3 regions of the Streptomyces sp. NPDC051913 genome follow, and region 3 is predicted to be linked to each of the others. Evidence: riboswitches for the same ligand, from Rfam matches in the RefSeq annotation. Region 3 holds a riboswitch; each other region holds the start of a gene.
What was found. A riboswitch is a leader RNA that binds a small molecule or an ion and turns the genes downstream of it on or off. The one in region 3 is predicted to bind cobalamin.
Positions count from the first base shown of each region.

Region 1 (7,179 bases), on a different contig from region 3:
GGCGGCGAGGGTGTCGGGGTGGTCGGGGCCGAGAGCCTGGGCGCGGGCCTCGGCGACCTCGTGGTAGGTCTGGAGGGCCTCCGGCCAGCGTCCCAACTGGCCCAGTGCGTAGGCGACTTCGTAGCGGGTGACGAGGGTGTCGGGATGCCCGGCGCCCAGAACGCGGGCGCGGGCGACGGCCACGTCTTCGGCCATGCGGTAGGAATCCTCCAGGCGGCCGAGGCGGCTGAGGTTGAAGGCCAGGTTGTGGCGGCAGCGCAGGGTGTCGGGATGGTCGGCGCCCATCGTCCGCTCGCGGGCGGCGAGGACGGACGTGTAGACCTGGTGGGCGTCGAAGTGGCGGCCCAACTGGCCCAGTACGTACGCCATTTCCTGGCGGGCGGCGAGGGTGTCGGCATGGTCGGGGCCGAGGGCGAGGCTGCGGGCGCGGGCGACGTGTTTGTACTCGCGCAGGGCGTCGGCGGCGCGGCCGGTGCGGGAGAGGGTGAAGGCGACCTCGTAGCGGCTGGCGAGGGTGTCGGGGTGCTCGGGGCCGAGGAGTTGCTCGCGTTCGGCGGCGACCGCGCGGTGCACCTCGCCGGCCTCCGCCCAGCGGCCGAGGCGGCCCAGGGTGAGCCCGGCGTTGTGGCGGCCGGTCAGAGCGGTGACCGTTTCCCGGGGCGGTTCGTCCGGTGCGGGGTCGAGGGGCCGAGGGAGGATGGGCGCGCCGGTGCCCCGGGAGGACGCCGGCCTCGGGATCCACTCGCCGGTCAGGGCGGCACCGTCCACGGGCCGCGGGGTGGCGGCGCCGGGACCGACGGCCTTGTGGCCGGTGGTCATGCCGCGGGTCCAGGACGGCAGGCGGGTACGACGGTCCGGTGGTTCGAGGGCCGGGCGGAGCGTCGGCTGAGGGGTCACCAGGGTGGGCACGTACGTCTGCCCGAGCCGAGGATGCTTGACTGACGCACGGTCCACCTCGCCCGCACGGCCCACGCCGATGCGGCGCCCCACCTCACGGGCGTCGTACGGGCGTTGGTCGGGCAGCTTGGCCAGTAGGTCCAGGATGATCTTCTCGAAGTACGGCGGCACCTCGGCACGGTGGCTGCGCGGTGGACGGGGTGGTGTGTCGCGGTGGCCGACGAGGATCGCCCAGGCGTCGTCGAGGTCGAACGGCGGTGCCCCGGTGGTGATCTCGTACAGCACGCACCCCAGCGAGTACAGGTCGCTGCGCTGGTCGACCTCGGAGCCGCCGATCTGCTCCGGCGACATGTAGTGCGGGGTGCCCATCGCGATGCCGGTACCGGTGAGCCGGGAGGTGAAGCCGATGTCGTGGCCGAGCCGGGCGATGCCGAAGTCGCAGATCTTCACGGTGCCGTCGGCCAGCCGCATGATGTTGGCGGGCTTCAGATCGCGGTGCACGATGCCCTGCTCGTGGGTGTAGGCGAGCGCGGCGGCGACCTGGTCGGCGATCTCGACGACGTCCGGGACGGGCAGCGGATGATGTCGGTTGTCCTCCAGGAGCTGGCTGAGGTTGCGGCCCTCCAGCAGCTCCATGACGAGGAAGAGGATGCCGTCGGACTCGCCGAAGTCATGGACGACGGTGACCCCTCGATGCTGGAGGGCGGCGGCGACGCGGGCCTCCCGCCGGAACCGCTCGCGCAGGACGCGGGTGAAGGACTGGTCGTGGGAGGGGCCGAGCGGTTTGAGGCACTTCACGGCGACCTGGCGGCCCAGCGACTCGTCGCGGGCCCGCCACACCTCGCCCATGCCGCCGCGTCCGATCAGGTCGAGCAATCGGTAGCGGCCCTGGATCAGCTTGCTGTCCCCCATCTGCTGCGATCGCCCCCGTCGAAGTCGCCCGCCCCTGGCCCGTCCAGTATGGCGAGCTATCTCCCGACTTTGTACGGTGCCGGGCGGGAGCCGGGGCCGAGCCGTGACATGGCGCGCAGGATGTGTTTGGGCGGCAGTTGCCAGCGCAGACGTGCGGGAACAGCGCGCAACAGGGTGCCCGTGCGACGCAACTGGCGGGTGACGGCGGCGGGTTCCGGGGCGGGCCTGCCGTACAGATCGTGGGCGTACGGCGGCAGAGCGGCGTACGCCAGGTGTGCCACGCGCCGCCACAGCACCTCGCGCGCCGGGACGAGCAGGGGGTGCGTCGGCGGGCGGAGCAGGAACTCGTCGACCGCGCGTGCCTCGGGCCCGGCGGCGAGTTCGGGTCCGACCTTCTCGAAATAGGCGGCCATCTCGGCCTGGTTCGCGGGTACGGCGTCGGGGTCGAGGCCCACCAGCCGTGCGCTGACGCGGTGTTCGGCGATGTAGCGGTCGGCCTGTTCGTCGGTGAGGTGGAAGCCGGAGCGGCGCCCGACCTGGAGATAGGAGTCGATCTCGGCGCAGTGCACCCACAGCAGCAGCTCGGGTTCGCCGACCCCGTAGGTCTCGCCGGTGTCGGGGTCGGTCGCGGACAGCATGCTGTGGATCTTCCGGACGCGGGCGCCCGCCCGTTCGGCCGCCGCCGTGGTGCCGTACGTCGTGGTGCCGACGAAGTTCGCGGTGCGCAGCAGCCGGCCCCAGGCGTCCTGCCGGAAGTCGGAGTTCTGCATGACTCCGCGCACGGCACGGGGATGCAGGGCCTGGAGGTAGAGCGCGCGGACGCCCGCGACCCACATCATCGGGTCACCGTGCAACTGCCAGGTCACCGAGTTCGGGGTGAACAGCCCGGGATCTCCCATACCCGCAGGCTAACGCCGAACCCTCGGCATCCCCAGACCGATCCACGAGATGATCTCCCGCTGGATCTCGTTGTTGCCGCCGCCGAAGGTGAAGATGACCGCGGAGCGGTAGCCGCGCTCCAGCTCGCCGTGGAGCACGGAGCCCGCGGAGCCCTCCTTCAGGGCGCCGGCGGCCGCGACCACCTCCATGAGCCAGGCGTAGGCGTCCCGGCGGGCCTCGGAGCCGTAGACCTTGACCGCGGAGGCGTCCTGGGGGGTGAGCGTGCCGTTCTGCACGGCGTGGACCATCTGCCAGTTGAGCAGCTTCATCGCGTCGAGCCTCACATGGGTCTGGGCGAGTCGGCGGCGCACCCAGGGCAGGTCGACGACGCGGCGGCCGTCGGCGAGCTTGGTCTCCATGGCCCAGCGCTGGACGTCGTGCAGGGCGCGGATGGCCATGGTGCCGTGGGCGGCGAGGGTGACGCGCTCGTGGTTGAGCTGGTTGGTGATCAGCCGCCAGCCCTGGTCCTCGGCGCCGACGCGGCGGGCGACGGGGACACGGATGTCCTCGTAGTAGCTGGCGGTGGTGTCGTGGCCGGCGAGGGTGTTGATGACGGTGCAGGAGTAGCCGGGGTCGGTGGTCGGCACGAGGAGCATGGTGATGCCCTTGTGCGGCGGGGCGTCGGGGTCGGTGCGGGTGGCGAGCCAGACCCAGTCGGCGGTGTCGCCGTTGGTGGTCCAGATCTTCTGCCCGTTGACGACGTACTCGTCCCCTTCGCGTACCGCGCGCGTCTTCAGGGAGGCGAGGTCGGTGCCGGCGTCGGGCTCGCTGTAGCCGATCGCGAAGTCGAGCTCGCCGGAGAGGATTCCGGGGAGGAAGTAGGCCTTCTGCTCGTCGGTGCCGTACTGCATGATCGTCGGCCCTACGGTGTTCAGCGCCATCAGCGGCAGCGGTACGCCGGCCTGGGCGGCCTCGTCGAAGAAGATGAACTGCTCCATCGCGGTCAGGCCACGGCCGCCGTACTCCTTCGGCCAGCCCACGCCCAGCCAGCGGTCGGCGCCGAGGCGGCGGACGGTCTCGCGGTAGAAGCGCTTCTGCTCCCGCCGGTCGCCGTGCCGGGCGTTGGCGTCGGTCGGCACCAACTCGGCGAAGTAAGCGCGCAGTTCGGTGCGCAGCCGCTGCTGCTCGGGTGTGTATGCGAGATGCACGGCGCCTCCAGGCTCCCCGGAACCGGTCCTGTCGGCGCACACGGTAGAACGTGTTCCAGAAATAGGGAATGGCGAGACGGTACCGAGGCATACGAAAAGGCCCCCGCGTGGCGGGGGCCCGTTCGGTGCTGAACTGCTCAGTGGGCGACGGGAGTCGGCTGACTGCCGGCACCCGCCGACCGCTCGGCCGGCTTCGGCGCGAGCTGCCGCTCCGCCAGCAGCCCGAAGACCAGCCCGAAGGCGGTCCACAGGGTCACCTGCACGGCGAGTGCCGCGAGCCGGTACTGCCACAACAGGGCGGCCGGGAAATGCTCCGGCACCTCGTTGAACGACGGCAGGAACGCGTAGGCCAGACCGACGACGAGGACGAAGAACGCGCCCGCGGCGAGGGTGGCGTTCCAGTTGCCGAGGCGGGGTGCGAGACGCTTGCCCAGGATGACGGTCCCCACCGTCAGCAGCACGCTGAGGACGATCATCAGGAAGAACAGCGCGGTCCGCTGGTTGAGCGTGTCGGGGTCACCGACGGCCGGCGGGTTGGCCGGGTACTTGAGGAACGGCACGACGTACACCGCGACCAGTCCGGCGACCGCCAGGAGCAGCGCGCTGGCGCGCGGCCCGAAGCGGCCGATCCGGCCGAGCGCGAAGCAGTACGCGAGCGCCGCGATGCCGCCGAAGGCGACCCCGTAGACGAGGACACCGGTGGACAGGCCCGCGGTGGACTGGAGCGTACGGCTGAAGAGTTCCTCGCCGCCGTGCTCGTGGGCGTGGCTCTCCTCGAAGGCGATGGCCTGATCGACGCGCGGCTCCCCGAGGAAGTACGCGACGACGAGCGCGGCCAGGCCCGCGACGAGGCCCGCGAGCATGCCGCGGACCAGGAGATTTCTGACAGTTGCGGAGTTCATGCGCGGATACGCTTCCTCGCCGCCGTCAGTGGCACGGGAAGCCGAGCAGATGGCGGGCGTCGTGCACCCACTCGTGGACTCCCTCGCCGGACAGCAGGGAGGTGGCGCCCTGTTCGGCGCCGACGAAGTAGAGCAGGACCAGCATCAGGACGCCGAAGAAGACCGCCCAGGGGACGATGGCGCCGATCGGCAGCTTTGCGGGTACGGCGGTGGAGCTGGTTGTCGGCTGAGCGACGGTCTGCGCCATGGCAGGACCTCCTGGGGGAACTCGCGTCCCGTCTCGGTGGTGCACAGGACGACGGGGCGGGTCTGACTCCCCCGGCCCACCCCTGGGGGTGTGCCCGGCATACAGTGGCGCGACCGTGCCGGAATCCCACCGGCTTCCACCGAACCGTCGTCGATATCGACGAGAAGGTACCGCGTGCGAGAGGTGCGGCCAAGAGCGCACGGTTCGGCCACGAGCGCCCCTGAAGCGCTGTGGCCATGTCAATTACGCGGTACGGAAGGGATGTTGGGCGGGGGAATGGACCGATGACCAGCCGAGTGATGTTGATCTCACCCGCGATCAGCGCGGCTCTGCGGGAGGCCCGCTTCGACGACGGCGGCCCGCTGGACGACTCCGGACTGCGGCTCGCGAAGGCCGCCGCGGGCACGCTCCCCACGGCCCGTCAGGTCTGCGTCTCCCCCACCGTGCGCTGCCGGGAGACGGCCGGCGCACTCGGCCTCGACGCCCTGGACACACCGGAGTTGGCCGCACTCGACACCGGACGCTGGCGCGGCGCGACGCTGGCCGAGGTGGGCGCCGCCGAGCCGGAGGCGCTGGCCCGCTGGCTGGCCGACGTGGAAGCGGCGCCGCACGGCGGGGAGTCGGTGCACGCGCTGTGCGAACGGGTCGGGGCGTGGCTGGACCCGCTCGCCGCGGAACCGGGCCGGACGATCGCGGTGGCCGAACCCGAGATCGTCCGCGCCGCGCTCGTCCACGCGCTGGGAGCGCCGAGGTCGTCGTTCTGGCGCACGGACGTCGCACCGCTCACCGCCGTCGAGCTCAGCGGCAGGGCGGGCCGCTGGAACGTACGGATGGGACGACCTCTGTGAGAGGTGCGCCGCACCTCAGTGCAGCGTGTCCATGAAGTCCGTGCAGGCCTGGGCGCAGGTCCGGCAGGCCTTGGCGGCCTCCTCCGCGCCCGGCTGGGTGTCGAAGGCGTGGGCGCTCTCCAGGCAGACCGTCCGGCACCACTCGAGCTGGACGCGGATACCGCTCTCGTCCAGCCGGTTCTGCTCGGACAGCACCCGGCACGTCGCGTCGCACACCTCCGCGCACATGATGCCCTTGCGTCGTACGAGTTCCTGCTGCTCGGTCCCGTCCGGATCCACGAGGCTGGCACGCACCGCACATGCCCGGGCGCAATCGGTGCACGCCTGCGCACACGCGAAACGGTCCTCCAGGAACCGGATGAGCTCCTGTTGGGATGTCGTCGCTGTCACACCGCGCGGGTAGCCGCCGCGGCTCGCGTCAAACCCCCTCGCCGGAGGTCGCGCCGGTCGCGGGGGCGGGTTCACGCACGCCGGCGGGGGTACTCGCGGGGCCATGAACATCGCATGGATGGAGATGGCCGCGGGTCGCGGCGCCCTGGGCGTCGGGCTGATCGTGGCGGGTCTGGTCGTGGTCGCCCTGTTGCTCGGCGCGTTCTGGCTGGGCGCACGCATCCGTCGCCAGGAACCGCCGCCCCCGAGCCCCGAGGAGCAGCCGAGGCTGCCCGAGGGCGGGCCCGTCCGCGAGGTCATGGAGAACAGGGAGCCCGACGAGGTGCCCCGCAGCGACCAGCGCCTGACGCCGCACGAGATGCCCGCCTTCGGCAACAGCAGCACCCGGACCGGTCCCGAGAAGGACCGGCGCCGCTGGAGCGACGGCAGCAGCGGATCGTTCGGCAGCGGGGGGCCGGGCGGTCGCTGACCCGAGCCCCGCCGCTCTCCTTCGAGCGCACCCAGGGACCTGTCAGCCGGCGAGCAGGGGCAGCGCCTCGAAGACGTGCCGCTCCCACAGCCGCCGTGAGGCCTCCTCCGGGTAGGTGGTCACCGTCGGCTCGGTGTCGAGGAGTCGGACGAGCCGGGCCTCTGAGTCGTACGCGGGCCAGCCGGGGTCGCCGGTGGCGGCGAACGCCGTCCAGGCGGAGCGGACGTGCGCGGAGAGCCGCTCGATGTCGGGGGTGGGCTCGGGGCCGATGAGCATGCTGCCGAGCCCACCCCCTTGCGGCCCGAAGACCAGGGGTACGTCAAGGCCGTGGCAGGCGCCGAGCGCGCCGCCGTGCAGCGGGGCGGACCAGGTGAGTTCGTACAGGTACGCCCGCCCGCCACCGGCGGTCTGCGCGTCCGCCAGATGC
Region 1 covers NZ_JBIUCI010000004.1:414,430-421,608, reverse strand. Annotated here, with positions in the region: gene ACIHIX_RS14485 (tetratricopeptide repeat protein) at 1-1,809, opposite strand, end outside; gene ACIHIX_RS14480 (oxygenase MpaB family protein) at 1,866-2,708, opposite strand; gene ACIHIX_RS14475 (acyl-CoA dehydrogenase family protein) at 2,718-3,896, opposite strand; gene ACIHIX_RS14470 (CbtA family protein) at 4,034-4,798, opposite strand; gene ACIHIX_RS14465 (CbtB-domain containing protein) at 4,824-5,045, opposite strand; cobalamin riboswitch at 5,083-5,235, opposite strand; gene ACIHIX_RS14460 (histidine phosphatase family protein) at 5,330-5,893, shown strand; gene ACIHIX_RS14455 (ferredoxin) at 5,909-6,283, opposite strand; gene ACIHIX_RS14450 (DUF6479 family protein) at 6,387-6,752, shown strand; gene ACIHIX_RS14445 (carboxylesterase/lipase family protein) at 6,795-7,179, opposite strand, start outside.
Region 1: another riboswitch for cobalamin. It lies ahead of ACIHIX_RS14465 (CbtB-domain containing protein); the one in region 3 lies ahead of ACIHIX_RS22190 (cobalamin biosynthesis protein).

Region 2 (7,179 bases), on a different contig from region 3:
CCGTGGACCGGGCCCCTCACATGCTCGCGCTCATCCTCGACGGACTCCGCACGCGCCAGTAGCCAAGGGCCTCAGGGCAGAACGGGTGGCGCTGCCGTGCCGGTCGGCGATGCCGCGGAAGCACCGCGGAAGCGCCGACCGGCGGTACGACAGATCATCGTTGGTCAGCTTTCCCACGTGTTCGGTCCGCCGCCCCTCCAGTCGACCAGCGCGGAGCGGACCAGGTCCATCTCGTCCCACTCCTGAAGGCCGGCCTCCTGCACGAAGGCCACCACGTCGAGCAGACCGTAGGCGATCCCGACGAAGTGCTCACCGATGCGGACGCGACGGCCGCCGTCCGCTGCGGGTGGGTAGACGACGACGGGCTGGTCGGTAACCATGATCCCAGCCTGGTGCTGGGGCGCGTGGTGCGCATGCGGAGGCAGCCCAGCTCGTAGGCCGATCGTGCCCGGGGGTGCAGCGGTGGGGGACGCCGTGCTCCGGATTGTCGGGGGCGGCACCGATCAGTACGGTGCCGAGATGAGCGACGCCCGTCGGGCAGATCGCGGAAACCGTCGTCCTGACCGGCGCGTCTTGGTCAGGGAGTGGACCTCGGTGGCGGTGCCTGCCACGTCATCCCGGGCGGCTGAAGCAGGGGCGAGGGCTCGGGGCCGGGGTCATCGATGTCGAGGACTCCGGCGGCCGTGTGGTCGAAGTCGGCGGGCCAGCGGGTGTGCCCACTGGCCAGGGCGTCGGTCGGACGTGCTTCGGCGAGGTACCGGGATCCGGCCGCGTGACCCTCTCTTCTTCGGCGGTCCGCACCCCGCCCAGGGGTCCTCATCGGCGACGCGATGAGGACCCAGGGGCCTTGAGGCACAGGTGTCAGAATCCGGGCAGCTCGCTGCGGACCGTGCGGGCCGCCGTGACGAGGTTCTCCAGGGAGGCGCGGGTCTCGGGCCAACCGCGGGTCTTCAGGCCGCAGTCGGGGTTGACCCACAGGCGCTCGGCGGGGATCGCCTCAAGTCCCCTCCGCAGCAAGGCGGCCGTCTCCGCCGTGCTCGGGACGCGTGGGGAGTGGATGTCGTAGACCCCCGGCCCGGCCTCCCGGGGGTAGCCGTGAGCGGCGAGTTCGCGGGCGACCTGCATGTGGGAGCGGGCGGCCTCCAGGCTGATGACGTCGGCGTCGAGATCGTCGATGGCCTGGACGATGTCGCCGAATTCGGCGTAGCACATGTGGGTGTGGATCTGTGTGTCCGGGCGTACGCCGGCGGTGGTCAGCCGGAACGACTCCGTCGCCCACGCGAGGTAGGCGGCGTGGTCGGCGGCCCGTAGCGGCAGGGTCTCTCGCAGTGCGGGCTCGTCGACCTGGATGACCGAGGTTCCCGCGGCCTCAAGGTCGCCCACCTCGTCGCGCAGGGCGAGGGCGACCTGGCGGGCGGTGTCGCCGAGGGGCTGGTCGTCGCGGACGAAGGACCAGGCGAGCATGGTGACAGGCCCCGTGAGCATGCCCTTGACCGGCCGTGAGGTGAGGGACTGGGCGTACGTCGTCCAGCGCACGGTCATCGGTTCGTGGCGGGAGATGTCACCGGCCAGGATCGGTGGGCGGGCGTACCGGGTGCCGTAGGACTGGACCCAGCCGTGCTGGGTGGCGAGGTACCCCGTCAGCTGCTCGGCGAAGTACTGGACCATGTCGTTGCGTTCGGGTTCGCCGTGCACGAGGACGTCGAGGCCGGCCTTCTCCTGGAAGGCGATCACCTCCTGGACCTCCGCCTCGATCCGCTCCTCGTAGGTGGTGACGTCGATCCTTCGGGCCCTCAGGTCCGCACGGGCGACGCGCAGTTCGGCTGTCTGCGGGAACGACCCGATGGTCGTCGTGGGCAGCAACGGCAGTCCCAGGTGGGCGCGTTGGGCGGCGGCGCGTTCGGTGTACGGCTGGGTGCGGCGGGTGTCGGCGTCGGTGACGGCTTCGGCTCGGGTGCGGACGGCGGGGTCGCTGGTGAGGGGAGAGTGAGCTCGGGACGCGAGGTCGGCGCGGTTGGCGGCCAGCACGGCCGTGATGCTGTCGGTGCCCTGGGTGAGGCCCTTGGCCAAGACGGCGATCTCGGGCGTCTTCTGCCGGGCGAAGGCCAGCCAGCGCAGGATCTGCGGCTCGATGTCGCGCTCGACCTGCGTGTCGAGAGGCACGTGGAGGAGGGAGCACGAGGCGGAGACGTCGACCTGGTCGGCGAGGCCAAGGAGGGTGCCCAGCGTGGACAGGGACTTCGACAGGTCGTTGATCCAGACGTTGCGGCCGTTGACGACGCCCGCGACCAGGCGCTTGCCGGGCAGCCCGCCCACGGCTGCCAGGGCGTCTAGGTTGGCGGCGGCCGCCTCGGTGAAGTCCAGGGCGAGGCCCTCGACCGGGGCCTTGGCCAGCACCGGCAGAGCGTCGCCGAGCCGGTCGAAGTAGGAGGCGACCAGCAGCTTCGGCCGGTCGGCGAGCGCGCCCAGGTTCCGGTAGGTGCGGTCAGCGGCGTTCAGTTCGGCGGGGGTACGGTCCTGCACGAGGGCAGGCTCGTCGAGCTGCACCCACTCGGCGCCGGCCGCGCGCAGGTCGGCGAGGACCTCGGCATACACCGGCAGCAGCCGGTCCAGCAGGGTGAGCGGCTCGAAGTCGGCGGGCACGCCGGGTGCTGGCTTGGCCAGGAGGAGGTAGGTGACGGGGCCGACCAGGACGGGGCGGGCGGCCAGGCCGAGGGCCACAGCCTCCTTCAGTTCCGTGACCTGCTTGGCGGAGTTCGCGGTGAAGGCCGTGTCCGGACCCAACTCCGGTACCAAATAGTGGTAGTTGGTGTCGAACCACTTGGTCATCTCCAGCGGTGCCACGTGCTGGGTGCCGCGTGCCATGGCGAAGTAGCCGTCCAGGGAGTCCTTGTCGAAGGCGTCGCGGTGGCGGGTCGGGACCGCCCCGACCATGACGGTGGTGTCCAGGACGTGGTCGTAGAACGAGAAATCGCCGGTGGGCACCTCGTCGATGCCGGCCTCGGCGAGCTGGCGCCAGTTGGCGGCGCGCAGATCGGCGGCGGTGGCACGGAGGGCGTCGGCGGTGACGTGCCCCGTCCAGTAGCCCTCGATCGCCTTCTTCAGTTCCCGGCCCTGGCCCTGGCGGGGGTAGCCGTACACGGTGGCCCGTGCTGCCGCGGAAGCGGACTTGGTGGTCACGGAGATCTCCTTCGCGAGATGAATCCCTGAGATCCCGGCAACGGGACGAGAGCGCGAAGGGGTCACGCACCGGACGCCTGCGACCGGTCACGGCCGTCCGTTCGGTGTGCACGCCGACCCGCCCACGAGGTCACCGAGATGTCCGCGCGCGAATGGGTTCGCACACGGGCAGTTGGCAGGTCTTCGGACTCGCGAGCACGTCCTCACACACGAATGTGAGGACACCTACTGGCCGTCGCTTCCCAGGCCCGGTACTTCGGGTCCAGTGCGTATGACGGCGGTCGTTCCCGCTCACCGCTGCGGGGCAGTCCCGGATTCCCACCGGGTTCCCTCTTGCGACACCCCGTCTGGCGGACGGGGTGAACCAGCTGCACGGCCAGCGTACGGGGTGTCCGTGGGCAAGCGCCGGAGTCGTCCAGGATCCGGAGGGTGACGCAGCACACTTGAGATCGTGCAGGCGGACCGAGACCGTACGAGGAGACACCTCTCCTCGCTGTGGAAGTCGGCCCGCACCGCGCCCGCGTGGTCTCCGCGTCGCACGGACCGCGCCAACGTGCACGCGCTGTGCGGGCGACGGCCGCCTCACGGGCCCGCACGTGGCGTATGGCAGGTGATCGTGCGTCACCTCATGGGGGACACCGGCGGTCTGGATCCGCTCCAGGACCAGATCGGCCGGGATCTGCGGCTGCCGCGCGTTTTGGCGGCCGCCGTGGTCGGTGCCGGTTCGAGCGCCATCGGGGTCGGGCTGCACGCGCTCCTCCCCATCGCCCAGCGCAGCGGGCAGCTTACCGAGCCGGCTCGACGGCATCAGGGGCAGCCTCGCGGGAGCCGTCCGGTCCGACCTGTGCCTGCCGACAATCGCGCTCGCCCTCGCGTCATCCGGCTGTTCAGCCAGGGACGGCCCGCGACGCGCCGGTGATCGGCGACGACGCGGCGGCCGGGCTCGGAGTGGACGGCCACCTGCTGCGACGCAGGTTGCCCGTGGTGACGTCACTGATGACCGCGACCGTCGTCGTGGTTGCGCAGGCCGTCCGGCTGCTCATCTGTTCGCGCCCTTCTGACCGAGGTGTCGCCTCGGGGTGACGTAGGTCACGGCGGCCCCTCGGAACTCGACCTCCCCGCGACTCGACTACTGGAGGGTACGGCTACAACTCCCGTCATTCACAAGACGGTTCAATGCGACCACGAAAGGTCGGGCATGGCCGACGATCCGCAATCCCGCGCCGCCGACGCGACCGCTCGCAGATGGGTGCCACCTCCCGCGCTCGTTGGCTTCCTGCTCCTGCTCGTCCTGGTGTTCACGGTGTCCTACGCCGTCGGATCCGCGGTCGGCCCCGTGGCGCCCGGCATGCACGGCACTGGGGAGAACGGCGGCAGCGGCGAGAGCGGCGCAGGCGCGGACGAGACGTCGGGGACGGACGGAGACATGGGGGAGATGCCCGGGATGAGTCACGGGGGCGATGAGTGATGGTGACCGAACCGGCGTCGGGTCCGGTCGTCACAGACATCACCGTGGGCGGTATGACCTGCGCGGCCTGTGTCCGCCGGGTGGAGAAGAAGCTCGGCAAGCTTGAGGGCGTCACGGCCACGGTCAACCTGGCCACAGGGCTCGCGCGGGTCCGCCATCCCGCCGAGATGGTCCCGGCGGATCTCGTCACCGCGGTCGAGCAGGCCGGCTACCTGGCCGCACTGCCCGTGAGCGAGGATGACGGTGACAGCCAGGAGACGGACGAGGCCGGGAGCGACGAGGCTCGTCGTGAGCGCGAACGGCTCCTGGTCACCGTGCTGCTGGCGGTGCCGGTTCTGGTGCTGTCGATGGTGCCGACGCTTCAGTTCCGCGACTGGCAGTGGCTCTGCTTCGCCCTGGCCGCCCCGGTGGCGGTGTGGAGTGCCTGGCCGTTCCACATCAGGGCGCTGCGGGGGCTGAGGCACTCCACGGCCACCATGGACACCCTGGTCTCGCTCGGAGTCCTGGCGTCGTTCGCCTGGTCGGTGTACGCGTTGTTCCTGGGCGGGGCGGGCGAACCCGGGATGCGGATGTCGTTCAGCCTGGTGCCCTCCGCCTCCGAGGACATGGCGCACGTGTACCTCGAAGCCGCTGTCAGTGTCCCGCTGTTCGTGCTGACCGGGCGGTACCTGGAGGGCCGGGCCCGGCGCGGAACCGGGGCGGCGCTGCGGTCGCTGGTAGAACTGGCGGCCAAGCAGGTGTCCGTACGGGACGAGCACGGCGAGCGTTCGATCCCGATCGAGCAGTTGCGGGTGGGACAGGTCTTCGTGGTGCGCCCGGGTGAGCGGGTCGCCACCGACGGGCGGGTGACGGAAGGCAGTTCCGCCGTGGACCTGTCCCTGGTCACCGGCGAGAGCGAACCCGTGGAGGTGTCACCCGGCTCGGCCCTGGTCGGCGGGGCCGTCAACGCGGGCGGGCTGCTTCTGGTCGAGGCCAGGGCGGTCGGGGCGGACACCCAGCTGGCGCGGATCACCCGCCTCGTCACGGAGGCGCAGGCCGGCAAGGCTCGCGCGCAGCGGCTCGCCGACGCGATCGCCGGGGTGTTCGTGCCGGCTGTCCTGGTTCTCGCGGTGACTGTCCTGGGGTTCTGGCTGGGCGCCGGAGCCGATCCGCAGGCGGCGCTCACCGCCTGCGTGGCCGTGCTGGTCGTGGCCTGCCCGTGCGCGCTGGGCCTGGCGACCCCGACGGCTCTGATGGCGGCGACCGGGCGCGGGGCTCAGCTGGGTGTGCTGGTGAGCGGGCCGCAGACACTGGAGGCTCTGCAGCACGTGGACACCGTCGTCCTGGACAAGACGGGCACGCTGACCACGGGACACATGACGGTGGCCCAGGTCACCGCGGTGCCGGGCCAACTTGGGGAGGACGAGGCGGTGCGGCTCGCTGGGGCCGTGGAGCAGGGGTCCGAGCATCCGATCGGGCGGGCGGTCACCTCTTGCGCGCGCCGTACGGGGACGGGTGAACCGCTGCCGGACGTGACTGACTTCCTCGCGGTTCCGGGCCACGGGGTCAGCGGCAGCGTGGAGGGCCGCACCGTCGAAGTGGGGGTGCCGGACGGCAAGCTGCCGCGCGCATTGGCCAAGGCGCTGGCTGCGGCGGAGGAGGCGGCGCACACACCGGTTCTGGTACGAATCGACGGTCGGCCCCAGGCGCTGATCGCCGTCGGTGATCTGGTCCGCCCCGGCAGCTACGGGGCCGTGGAACGGCTGCGCCGGCTCGGCATCCGCCCCGTACTCGCCACCGGCGACCGCAAGGCACCCGCCGAGGCCGTCGCCGGTGCGCTGGGCATCGACGAGGTGCACGCCCGCTGCACCCCCGAGGACAAAGCCGCGCTCGTGGGGGAGTTGAAGCAGGAAGGAGCTCGGGTCGCGGTCGTCGGCGACGGCGTGAACGACGCCGCCGCGCTGGCCGCCGCCGACCTCGGTATCGCCATGGGCAGTGGCACCGACGTAGCCATCGGCGCGGCCGACCTGACCCTGGTGCGCGGGGACATCGAGGCGCTCGTCGACGCGGTTCTGCTCGCGCGGCGCACGCTGGGCACGATCCGGGCCAACCTGGCGTGGGCGTTCGGCTACAACGTCGTCACGGTGCCGCTCGCCATGGTGGGCCTGCTCGACCCCATGGTCGCCGCCGCGGCGATGTCGGTGAGCTCGGTGCTCGTGGTGGCCAACAGCCTGCGGCTGCGCGGCTGGCAGCCGTCACCCACCCATGGGACACGGGGCTGGAAGGCTGGTGCTCGATGACGGGGATACCGGGCCCGCTCGCCCGGTCGCGGAGCCTCGACCGGCGCCGAGTGCGGGACGGTGCACTCGCCGCTCTCGTGCCGGTCGCCGCGTGCAGCGTGGCCCTGGCCGGTCTGACCACCTGGGCGGGCACGGGCCGGGCCGGGAGCCCGGCGCGGATCAGTGTGGTCGCGGGAAAGGTCCTGCTGCCGTCCGCCGGAGTACCGGAGACCGCCGCGTTCTTCCTGATATCAAACGACGGCGGATCGGCGG
Region 2 covers NZ_JBIUCI010000008.1:321,305-328,483, reverse strand. Annotated here, with positions in the region: gene ACIHIX_RS25750 (TetR/AcrR family transcriptional regulator) at 1-62, shown strand, start outside; gene ACIHIX_RS25745 (hypothetical protein) at 165-380, opposite strand; gene metE (5-methyltetrahydropteroyltriglutamate--homocysteine S-methyltransferase) at 862-3,180, opposite strand; cobalamin riboswitch at 3,337-3,564, opposite strand; gene ACIHIX_RS25735 (hypothetical protein) at 4,379-4,648, shown strand; gene ACIHIX_RS25730 (heavy metal translocating P-type ATPase) at 4,648-6,927, shown strand; gene ACIHIX_RS25725 (copper chaperone PCu(A)C) at 6,924-7,179, shown strand, end outside.
Region 2: another riboswitch for cobalamin. It lies ahead of metE (5-methyltetrahydropteroyltriglutamate--homocysteine S-methyltransferase); the one in region 3 lies ahead of ACIHIX_RS22190 (cobalamin biosynthesis protein).

Region 3 (7,179 bases):
GGTGACGCGCTGCTCCAGGAGGTCCAGGAGCTGTTCCACGGGCACGGGGCCGGCGGAGAGCTGGAGGAAGGAGAGCACCTGGGGCATGGCCGAGACGACCTCGGCGACGGCGGCGGGTTCGTGCTCCGCCGGTTCGGGGTGGGCCAGCGACCAGGCGTCGAAGAGGGCGACCCAGCCGCGCAGCACGGCGCTGTCGTCGCGGTCCCAGGCGCGCAGCCGCCAGCCGGGGCGGGCGCTGTCGCCGTGCACCTCGACGAGGCCGGCGAGGCGGGCGGTGTCCCAGTCGGCGCGGACCTGAGCGGCGGTCAGGCCGAGGTGGGCGGCGGCCCGTTCGGCGCTGGCGTCGGACAGGGTGGCCTTGCCGTCGTGCTGCCCGCCGTCACTGCCGGGGCCGAGGGCGGCGTCGGCCCAGTGGGCGACGCGGGCCGCGCCGGCGAGTCCGGAGCGAGCCATTCTGGCCAACTCGGCCTGTGCCGGGGTGCCCTCCGGAGGGCGGGGTGCGGGGCGGCGCGAGCGCCGCTGGTTCATCGCTCGGGGGGCGGCGGCCAGGGGTCGCGTGCGGACGAGTCGAAGCCTGGAGTCGCGCGGGATACGGGACGTCACGGGTGCAGTCTTCCGGTTGACGGTCCGAAAACCCAAACGGAATGTAACGGCGGGCTACGGGGATGGCCAACGCACAGGTCGCGGCAGGGGGTCGGGCGCCTGGATCAGGCCAGTGGTACGGCCTTAAACGGAACCTTCGCCGCCGTCGGTCGGCGCCGTTACATCAGGGGGGTCAGAAAGCGGCGGAGCGCCTCTTCGTAGCCCTCGGGGTCGGCGTTCCACATGGCTCCGTGGGGGGCGTGCGGAACGGTGTGGAGGGCGACGAGGTGGGGGCGGGCGGCGGCGAGGCGGCGGGAGAGGGTCCAGGGGGCGACGGTGTCGTCGGGGCCGTGCAGGATCAGGGTGGGCACCTTGAGCAGGTCGGGGTCGACGGCTTCGGCGAGGTTGTCGCCGTGCAGACCGGTGCGACCCTGTGCGGCGCGGACGGCGAGGGGCAGCAGGGCGCCGGGGGTGCGGCGGGCCGAGGCGAGGGCGCGCAGGGTGGTCTCCCAGCTGAGCACCGGGGAGTCCAGGATCAGGCCCTTGATCCGCTCGCGGACGCCGGAGTGGGCGGCGGCGCGCAGGGCCATGGTGGCGCCGGTGGACCAGCCGTGCAGGACGACGTTGCGGGCGCCGTGGCGGACGGCGTGGCGGATCGCGGCGTCCAGGTCGCGCCACTCGGTCTCGCCGAGGTGGTTGAGGCCGTCGGGCTGCCGGGGTGCGCCGAGGTCGCCGCGGTAGCCGAGGGCGAGCACGGGGAAGCGCCGGCCGGCGAGGAACTCCATGACGTTCATGGAGAGTTCGCGGGTGGCGCCGAGGCCGTGGACGGTGATGACCCAGGTGTCCCGGACGCCGGGCACGAACCACGCGGGCAGGGTGCCGAGCTCGCCGGGGATCTGGACGTCGGTGTGGTCGAGGCCGAGCGCGGAGCGCGGGTCGCCGACGTGGAGGTTGGGGGTGAGCCAGACCTTGTCGCCGGGTTCCAGGGTGCCGTGCGTGACGCGTTCGAGGCGGCGTACGACGGTGTCGGCGGAGTGGGACGCGGTGCCGAGGACGGGGCCGACGACCGCGTGGCTGCCGTCGCCGGCGAGGCCGTAGGTGCCGGGCCGCAGGGCGGCCAGGTCCCGGGTCAGGGCGATCTGTCCGGCCGCCGTGGCATGCACGGTGAGCCGGGGTTCGCCGGCCAGCGGCCGGCCCGGGGGTGCCTTCAGAGCGGCGTCGCTGGCGAGCCGCCCGGCGGCGACGCTCGCGGCTCCGGCGGCCAGGGCCACGGTGACGGCGGCGGCCGTCGCTTTGACAGTACGCACCCGTCCAGTGTCCGGGTGGACAGGGGTGGAGGCCAGTGGGAGGGCGAATGAGGGTGACGCCGGACCTCCGGAGCCGGGCTCCGGAGAGGAGGACGGCACCCACGTCACCCCCGCTGCCCGTACCCCCGCAGCTTCTCCCCCGCCTCGGCCACCTGTTCCTTCGACAGGAGGGTCGGGGTCAGGCCCGGGACCGAGGATGCCGTCAGCCACAGGCGGCACATCCACTCCAGCTGGGCGGTGCGGTCGTAGGCCTGGTCGAGGGTGTCGCCGTAGGTGATCGTGCCGTGGTTCCGAAGAAGGCAGGCGGTGCGGTCGGCGAGGGCGTGGAGCATGTTCTCGGCCAACTCCTCGGTGCCGTATGTCGCATACGGGGCAACCCGGACGGCGCCGCCGAGGGCGCCGGACATGTAGTGGACCGCGGGAAGCTCCGGTACGAGCATCGAGACGGCCGTCGCGTGGACGGCGTGGGTGTGGACGACGGCGCGGGCGTCCGTGGAGCGGTAGACGGCGAGATGCATGGGCAGTTCGCTGGTCGGGGCCAGGCTGCCGAGAACCTGCCGGCCGTCGAGGCCGACGCCGGTGATGTCGTCCGGGGTCAGCCGGTCGTACGGCACTCCCGACGGCGTGACCAGCACCGTGCCGCCGACGCGGACGGAGACGTTGCCGGAGGTGCCGACGACGAGTCCGTCGGCGACGGTGCGGCGGGCCGCGTCGACGAGACGCTCCCAGGCGAGGACCTCCTCCTCGCGCGCACCGCGCCCCCGCGGTGCGCCCGCCGTCCGCGCGCCCTCCCGGGCGTCCCGCCCGTCCCGGTGCTCCTGCCGCTGCTCAGCCATGCGGCGATCCTGCCAGTCGCCGCTCCGGCGCACCGCCGGGCCGGGCCACTTTAGGGCGGAGGCATGGCGTCCGGAAGGTCGCATATACGGATACATCACCCTCTTGCGCAGCTTGGCCAGACATCACCGAACGTTGCGGGATCTTCCAGTAGCCTCGCTGCCTGATTTGTCGTGCACGTCGCCATTCCGGGGGGAAATATGGCTCGTGATCGCAAACCGTCCCGTCACCGTGCCCGCCTGCTGGCGGCCTCCGTGGCCGCGCTCGCCCTGTCGGGGACCGCGCTGGCCGAGCTCCCGGCCGCGGCGGCGGGCAAGCCCAGGGGGCACGACGTCTCGTCCCATCAGAAGAACGTCGACTGGCCGGGCGCGAAGGACGACGGCGCCCGGTTCGTCTACGTCAAGGCGACCGAGGGCGGGACGTACCGCAACCCGTACTTCGGCCAGCAGTACACCGGCTCGCGCGAAGCGGGTCTGATCCGCGGGGCCTACCATTTCGCGCTGCCGGACCAGTCGTCGGGCAAGACGCAGGCACGGTACTTCGTGAACAACGGCGGCGGCTGGAGCGCGGACGGCTGGACGCTGCCGCCGGCGCTCGACATCGAATACAACCCGTACGACGGCAGGCACCGGTGCTACGGCCTGAAGAAGGCCGCGATGGTCAGCTGGATCAAGTCCTTCAGCAACGAGGTCAAGCGGCTCACCGGGCGGCGTCCGGTGATCTACACGACCGCCCACTGGTGGAACGTTTGCACCGGCGGCAGCGGCGCCTTCGCCCGGAACCACGCACTGTGGGTGGCCCGCTACAACGCGGCGGACGCCGGTTCACTGCCCAACGGATGGTCGTACTGGACGATCTGGCAGTACGACAACAGCGGCAGCCTGCCGGGTGATCAGAATCTCTTCAACGGCTCGGCGGCCCAGTTGAGGAAGTTCGCCCGGGGCTCGTGACCGTGCGGCGCACGGGCCGCGCGGTGGGCGCCGTCGGCATCGGAGGGAAAACCCTCGGTTCCAGACACCGTGCGGCCTGCCTCAGTTCATCTTCCGTTCACCCTGGTTACCTACGTTCAACGTGCCAATGACGCTCGAACGATTGCCTGGGTAAATGGAAAACTTCTCGCTGATCCTCGCGATTGTGGTGGTAACCGCACTTGCGTTCGATTTCACGAACGGTTTTCACGACACCGCCAACGCGATGGCCACGACCATCTCGACCGGTGCGCTCAAGCCCAAGGTCGCGGTGGCCATGTCCGCCGTGCTCAACCTTGTGGGCGCCTTTCTCTCCGTGGAGGTCGCCAACACGATCTCCAAGGGTCTCGTCGACGAGAGCGGCATCCGTCCCGAGGTCATCTTCGCCGCACTGGTCGGCGCGATCCTCTGGAACCTGCTGACCTGGCTGGTCGGACTCCCCTCCAGCTCCTCGCACGCCCTCATGGGCGGTCTGATCGGCGCCACCATCGCTTCGGCGGGCATGGGCGCGGTCCACGGTGACGTCCTGGTCACCAAGGTCCTGATCCCGGCGATCGCGGCGCCCATCGTCGCGGGCCTCGCCGCCATGCTGGCAACCCGCCTCTCCTACTCCCTCGGCAAGAAGGCGGACGGCAAGGCCGCCGCCAAGGGCTTCCGCGCCGGCCAGATCGCCTCGGCCGGCCTGGTCTCCCTCGCCCACGGCACGAACGACGCGCAGAAGACGATGGGCATCATCACCCTCGCCCTCGTCGCCGGCGGCGCCGTCGCGCCCGACTCCGACCCGCCCACCTGGGTCATCCTCTCCGCGGGTCTGGCCATCGCGCTCGGCACCTACCTCGGCGGCTGGCGCATCATCCGCACGATGGGCAAGGGTCTGACCGACCTCCAGCCGCAGCAGGGCTTCGCCGCCCAGACCAGCGCGGCGACGGTCATCCTGGCCTCCTCGCACCTCGGTTTCTCCCTCTCCACCACGCACTCCGTCTCCGGTTCGGTGATGGGCGCGGGCCTCGGCCGCAAGGGCGGCGTGGTCCGCTGGTCGACGGCGACGCGGATGTTCGTGGCCTGGGGCCTCACGCTCCCGGCGGCCGCCCTGGTGGGCGCGCTGGCGGAGTCGGTGACCGACCTCGGTGACTGGGGCACGGGCGTCGTCCTGATCTTCCTGATCGCCTCCAGCGCGGCCATCTGGAAGATCTCGCGCCGCGAGGTCGTGGACGCGTCGAACGTCAACGACACCGACGACGAGCCGGCCGGCGTGGTCACGACGGCGATCGCCGCGGTCACCCCGCCTCCGGCGGGCACCGTGACGGACGGCCTGACCGCCACGATCCCCGCCCCGGCAGCGGCCGCGGCCTCCACGGAACCGGCGGCCCCGCCGGCCGCCGCGGTCTGAGCGACGAAGGAAACCAAGCAACATGAAGATCGACTGGCAAGCACTGGGCTCCGTCTTCGGCGTCAGCCTCGTCGTCACCGTGGCCCTCGTGGCCCTCTTCACCCTCGGCATCATGGGCCTCTCTCGCCAGGAGCGGGCCTCGGCCGCGGGCGGCTCGGCGGCCCTCGCCGTGACCGGCGCGTACGCCTGCTTCGCCGCCTGTGCGGCGGCGGTGGGCTACGGCATCTATCTGATCGTCGCCTGACCCGCACCACGACGATTCCGCGCCCTGTTCCGGGCCTCTCGAAGAGGGGATTCCGGACAGGGCGCTTTCGCGTTCCGGGCCTCGCGAACCCCGTCCGCGGGCCCGCCGATGTGGGGTTCTGCACACTCCGCTCCCGCAGGTCAACAGCGAGTTGACGGCCCTTCCGGGCCCGTGGTGGACTGCCGGAGCCAAGTACGGCGGCCAGGGAGGAAGACCGGTGTGAATCCGGCGCGGTCCCGCCACTGTCACCGGGGTAGGTAGCCCCGGGAGCCAGGAACTCCCACCGTCGGTCTCGTCGAACCAGGGCGTGGACACCCTGAGTGAGGACATATCGCCATGCTCGCCTGCCGTTCGAGGTACAGCACCAGGTCGCTGCCCGACCCCACGGCCGGCTGAGCGCATGCGTGCCGATCGCGTCTTCGCGTACGGCGCCGCCGCCGGACTCGTCGCAGATCTGCTGCTCGGTGATCCACGCCGGGGGCATCCGGTCGCCGTGTTCGGGCGGGCCGCCGGCGCCGTGGAGAAGGCTCTGTGGCGGGACCATCGTGGGTGGGGCGCGCTGCACACCGCCGTGTGCGTCGGGGGCGCCGTGGGGCTGGGCGCCCTCGCCCAGAGCGTCGTACGTCCCTCCCGTAGCGCGTCCGTCGCGCTGACCGGCGCCGCCACCTGGGCCGTGGTGGGCGGGACGTCGCTCGCACGCGAGGCCCGGGTCATCGGTCTGGCTCTGGAGGCGGGGGACGTCGAGGGCGCTCGCGCCCGGCTGCCGCACCTGTGCGGGCGGGATCCGCAGGCCCTCGACGCCGACGGGATCGCCCGGGCCGTCGTCGAGTCCGTCGCCGAGAACACCTCCGACGCCGTGGTCGGCGCCCTGGTGTGGGGGGCGCTCGGTGGAGTGCCCGGTCTGCTCGGGTTCCGGGCCGTCAACACCCTCGACGCCATGGTCGGGCACAAGTCCGAGCGGTACCGGCGCTACGGCTGGGCCTCCGCCCGGCTCGACGACCTCGCCGGATGGCCGGGGGCGCGGCTCACCGCCGTACTCGCCGCCGTCGCCGGGAGCGACTCCCGGGGGGCCGTTCGAGCGTGGCGTGCCGACGCCGCCAAGCATCCGAGCCCCAACGCCGGGCCCGTCGAGGCCTCGTTCGCGGGGGCCCTCGGGGTGCGGCTCGGCGGGAGCCTGTCCTACGGAGGGCGGGTGGAGCACCGGCCCGTGCTCAATCAGTCCGGGCGGGCCGTCGCCACGCGGGACATCGAGCGCGCCGTACGGCTTTCGCGGCGCGTCGGGCTGCTCGCGCTCGGCATCGGTGCCGCCGCACGGGCCCTGGCCACGAAGAAGGGACGTACGTCATGAGCGGGGGGCTGCTCGTCGCCGGGACCACCTCCGACGCCGGCAAGAGTGTCGTCACCGCCGGGATCTGCCGGTGGCTGGTGCGGCAGGGGGTCAAGGTCGCGCCCTTCAAGGCGCAGAACATGTCCCTCAATTCGTTCGTGACGCGGGAGGGCGCGGAGATCGGGCGGGCCCAGGCCATGCAGGCCCAGGCCTGTCGGGTCGAGCCGACCGCGCTGATGAATCCCGTGCTGCTCAAGCCCGGTGGCGAGCAGAGCAGCCAGGTCGTGCTGATGGGGAAGCCCGTCGGCGAGATGAGCGCGCGCGGCTATCACGGGGGGCGGCAGCAGAAGCTGCTCGGGACCGTGCTCGACTGTCTCGCCGAACTGCGGGGCACGTATGACGCGGTGATCTGTGAGGGGGCCGGCAGTCCGGCGGAGATCAATCTGCGACGGACCGACATCGTCAACATGGGGATCGCCCGCAATGCCGGGCTTCCGGTGCTGGTGGTCGGGGACATCGACCGCGGG
Region 3 covers NZ_JBIUCI010000007.1:71,219-78,397, forward strand. Annotated here, with positions in the region: gene ACIHIX_RS22160 (hypothetical protein) at 1-603, opposite strand, end outside; gene ACIHIX_RS22165 (alpha/beta hydrolase) at 762-1,889, opposite strand; gene ACIHIX_RS22170 (class II aldolase/adducin family protein) at 1,994-2,725, opposite strand; gene ACIHIX_RS22175 (lysozyme) at 2,924-3,673, shown strand; gene ACIHIX_RS22180 (anion permease) at 3,828-5,081, shown strand; gene ACIHIX_RS22185 (hypothetical protein) at 5,104-5,325, shown strand; cobalamin riboswitch at 5,484-5,625, shown strand; gene ACIHIX_RS22190 (cobalamin biosynthesis protein) at 5,726-6,673, shown strand; gene ACIHIX_RS22195 (cobyric acid synthase) at 6,670-7,179, shown strand, end outside.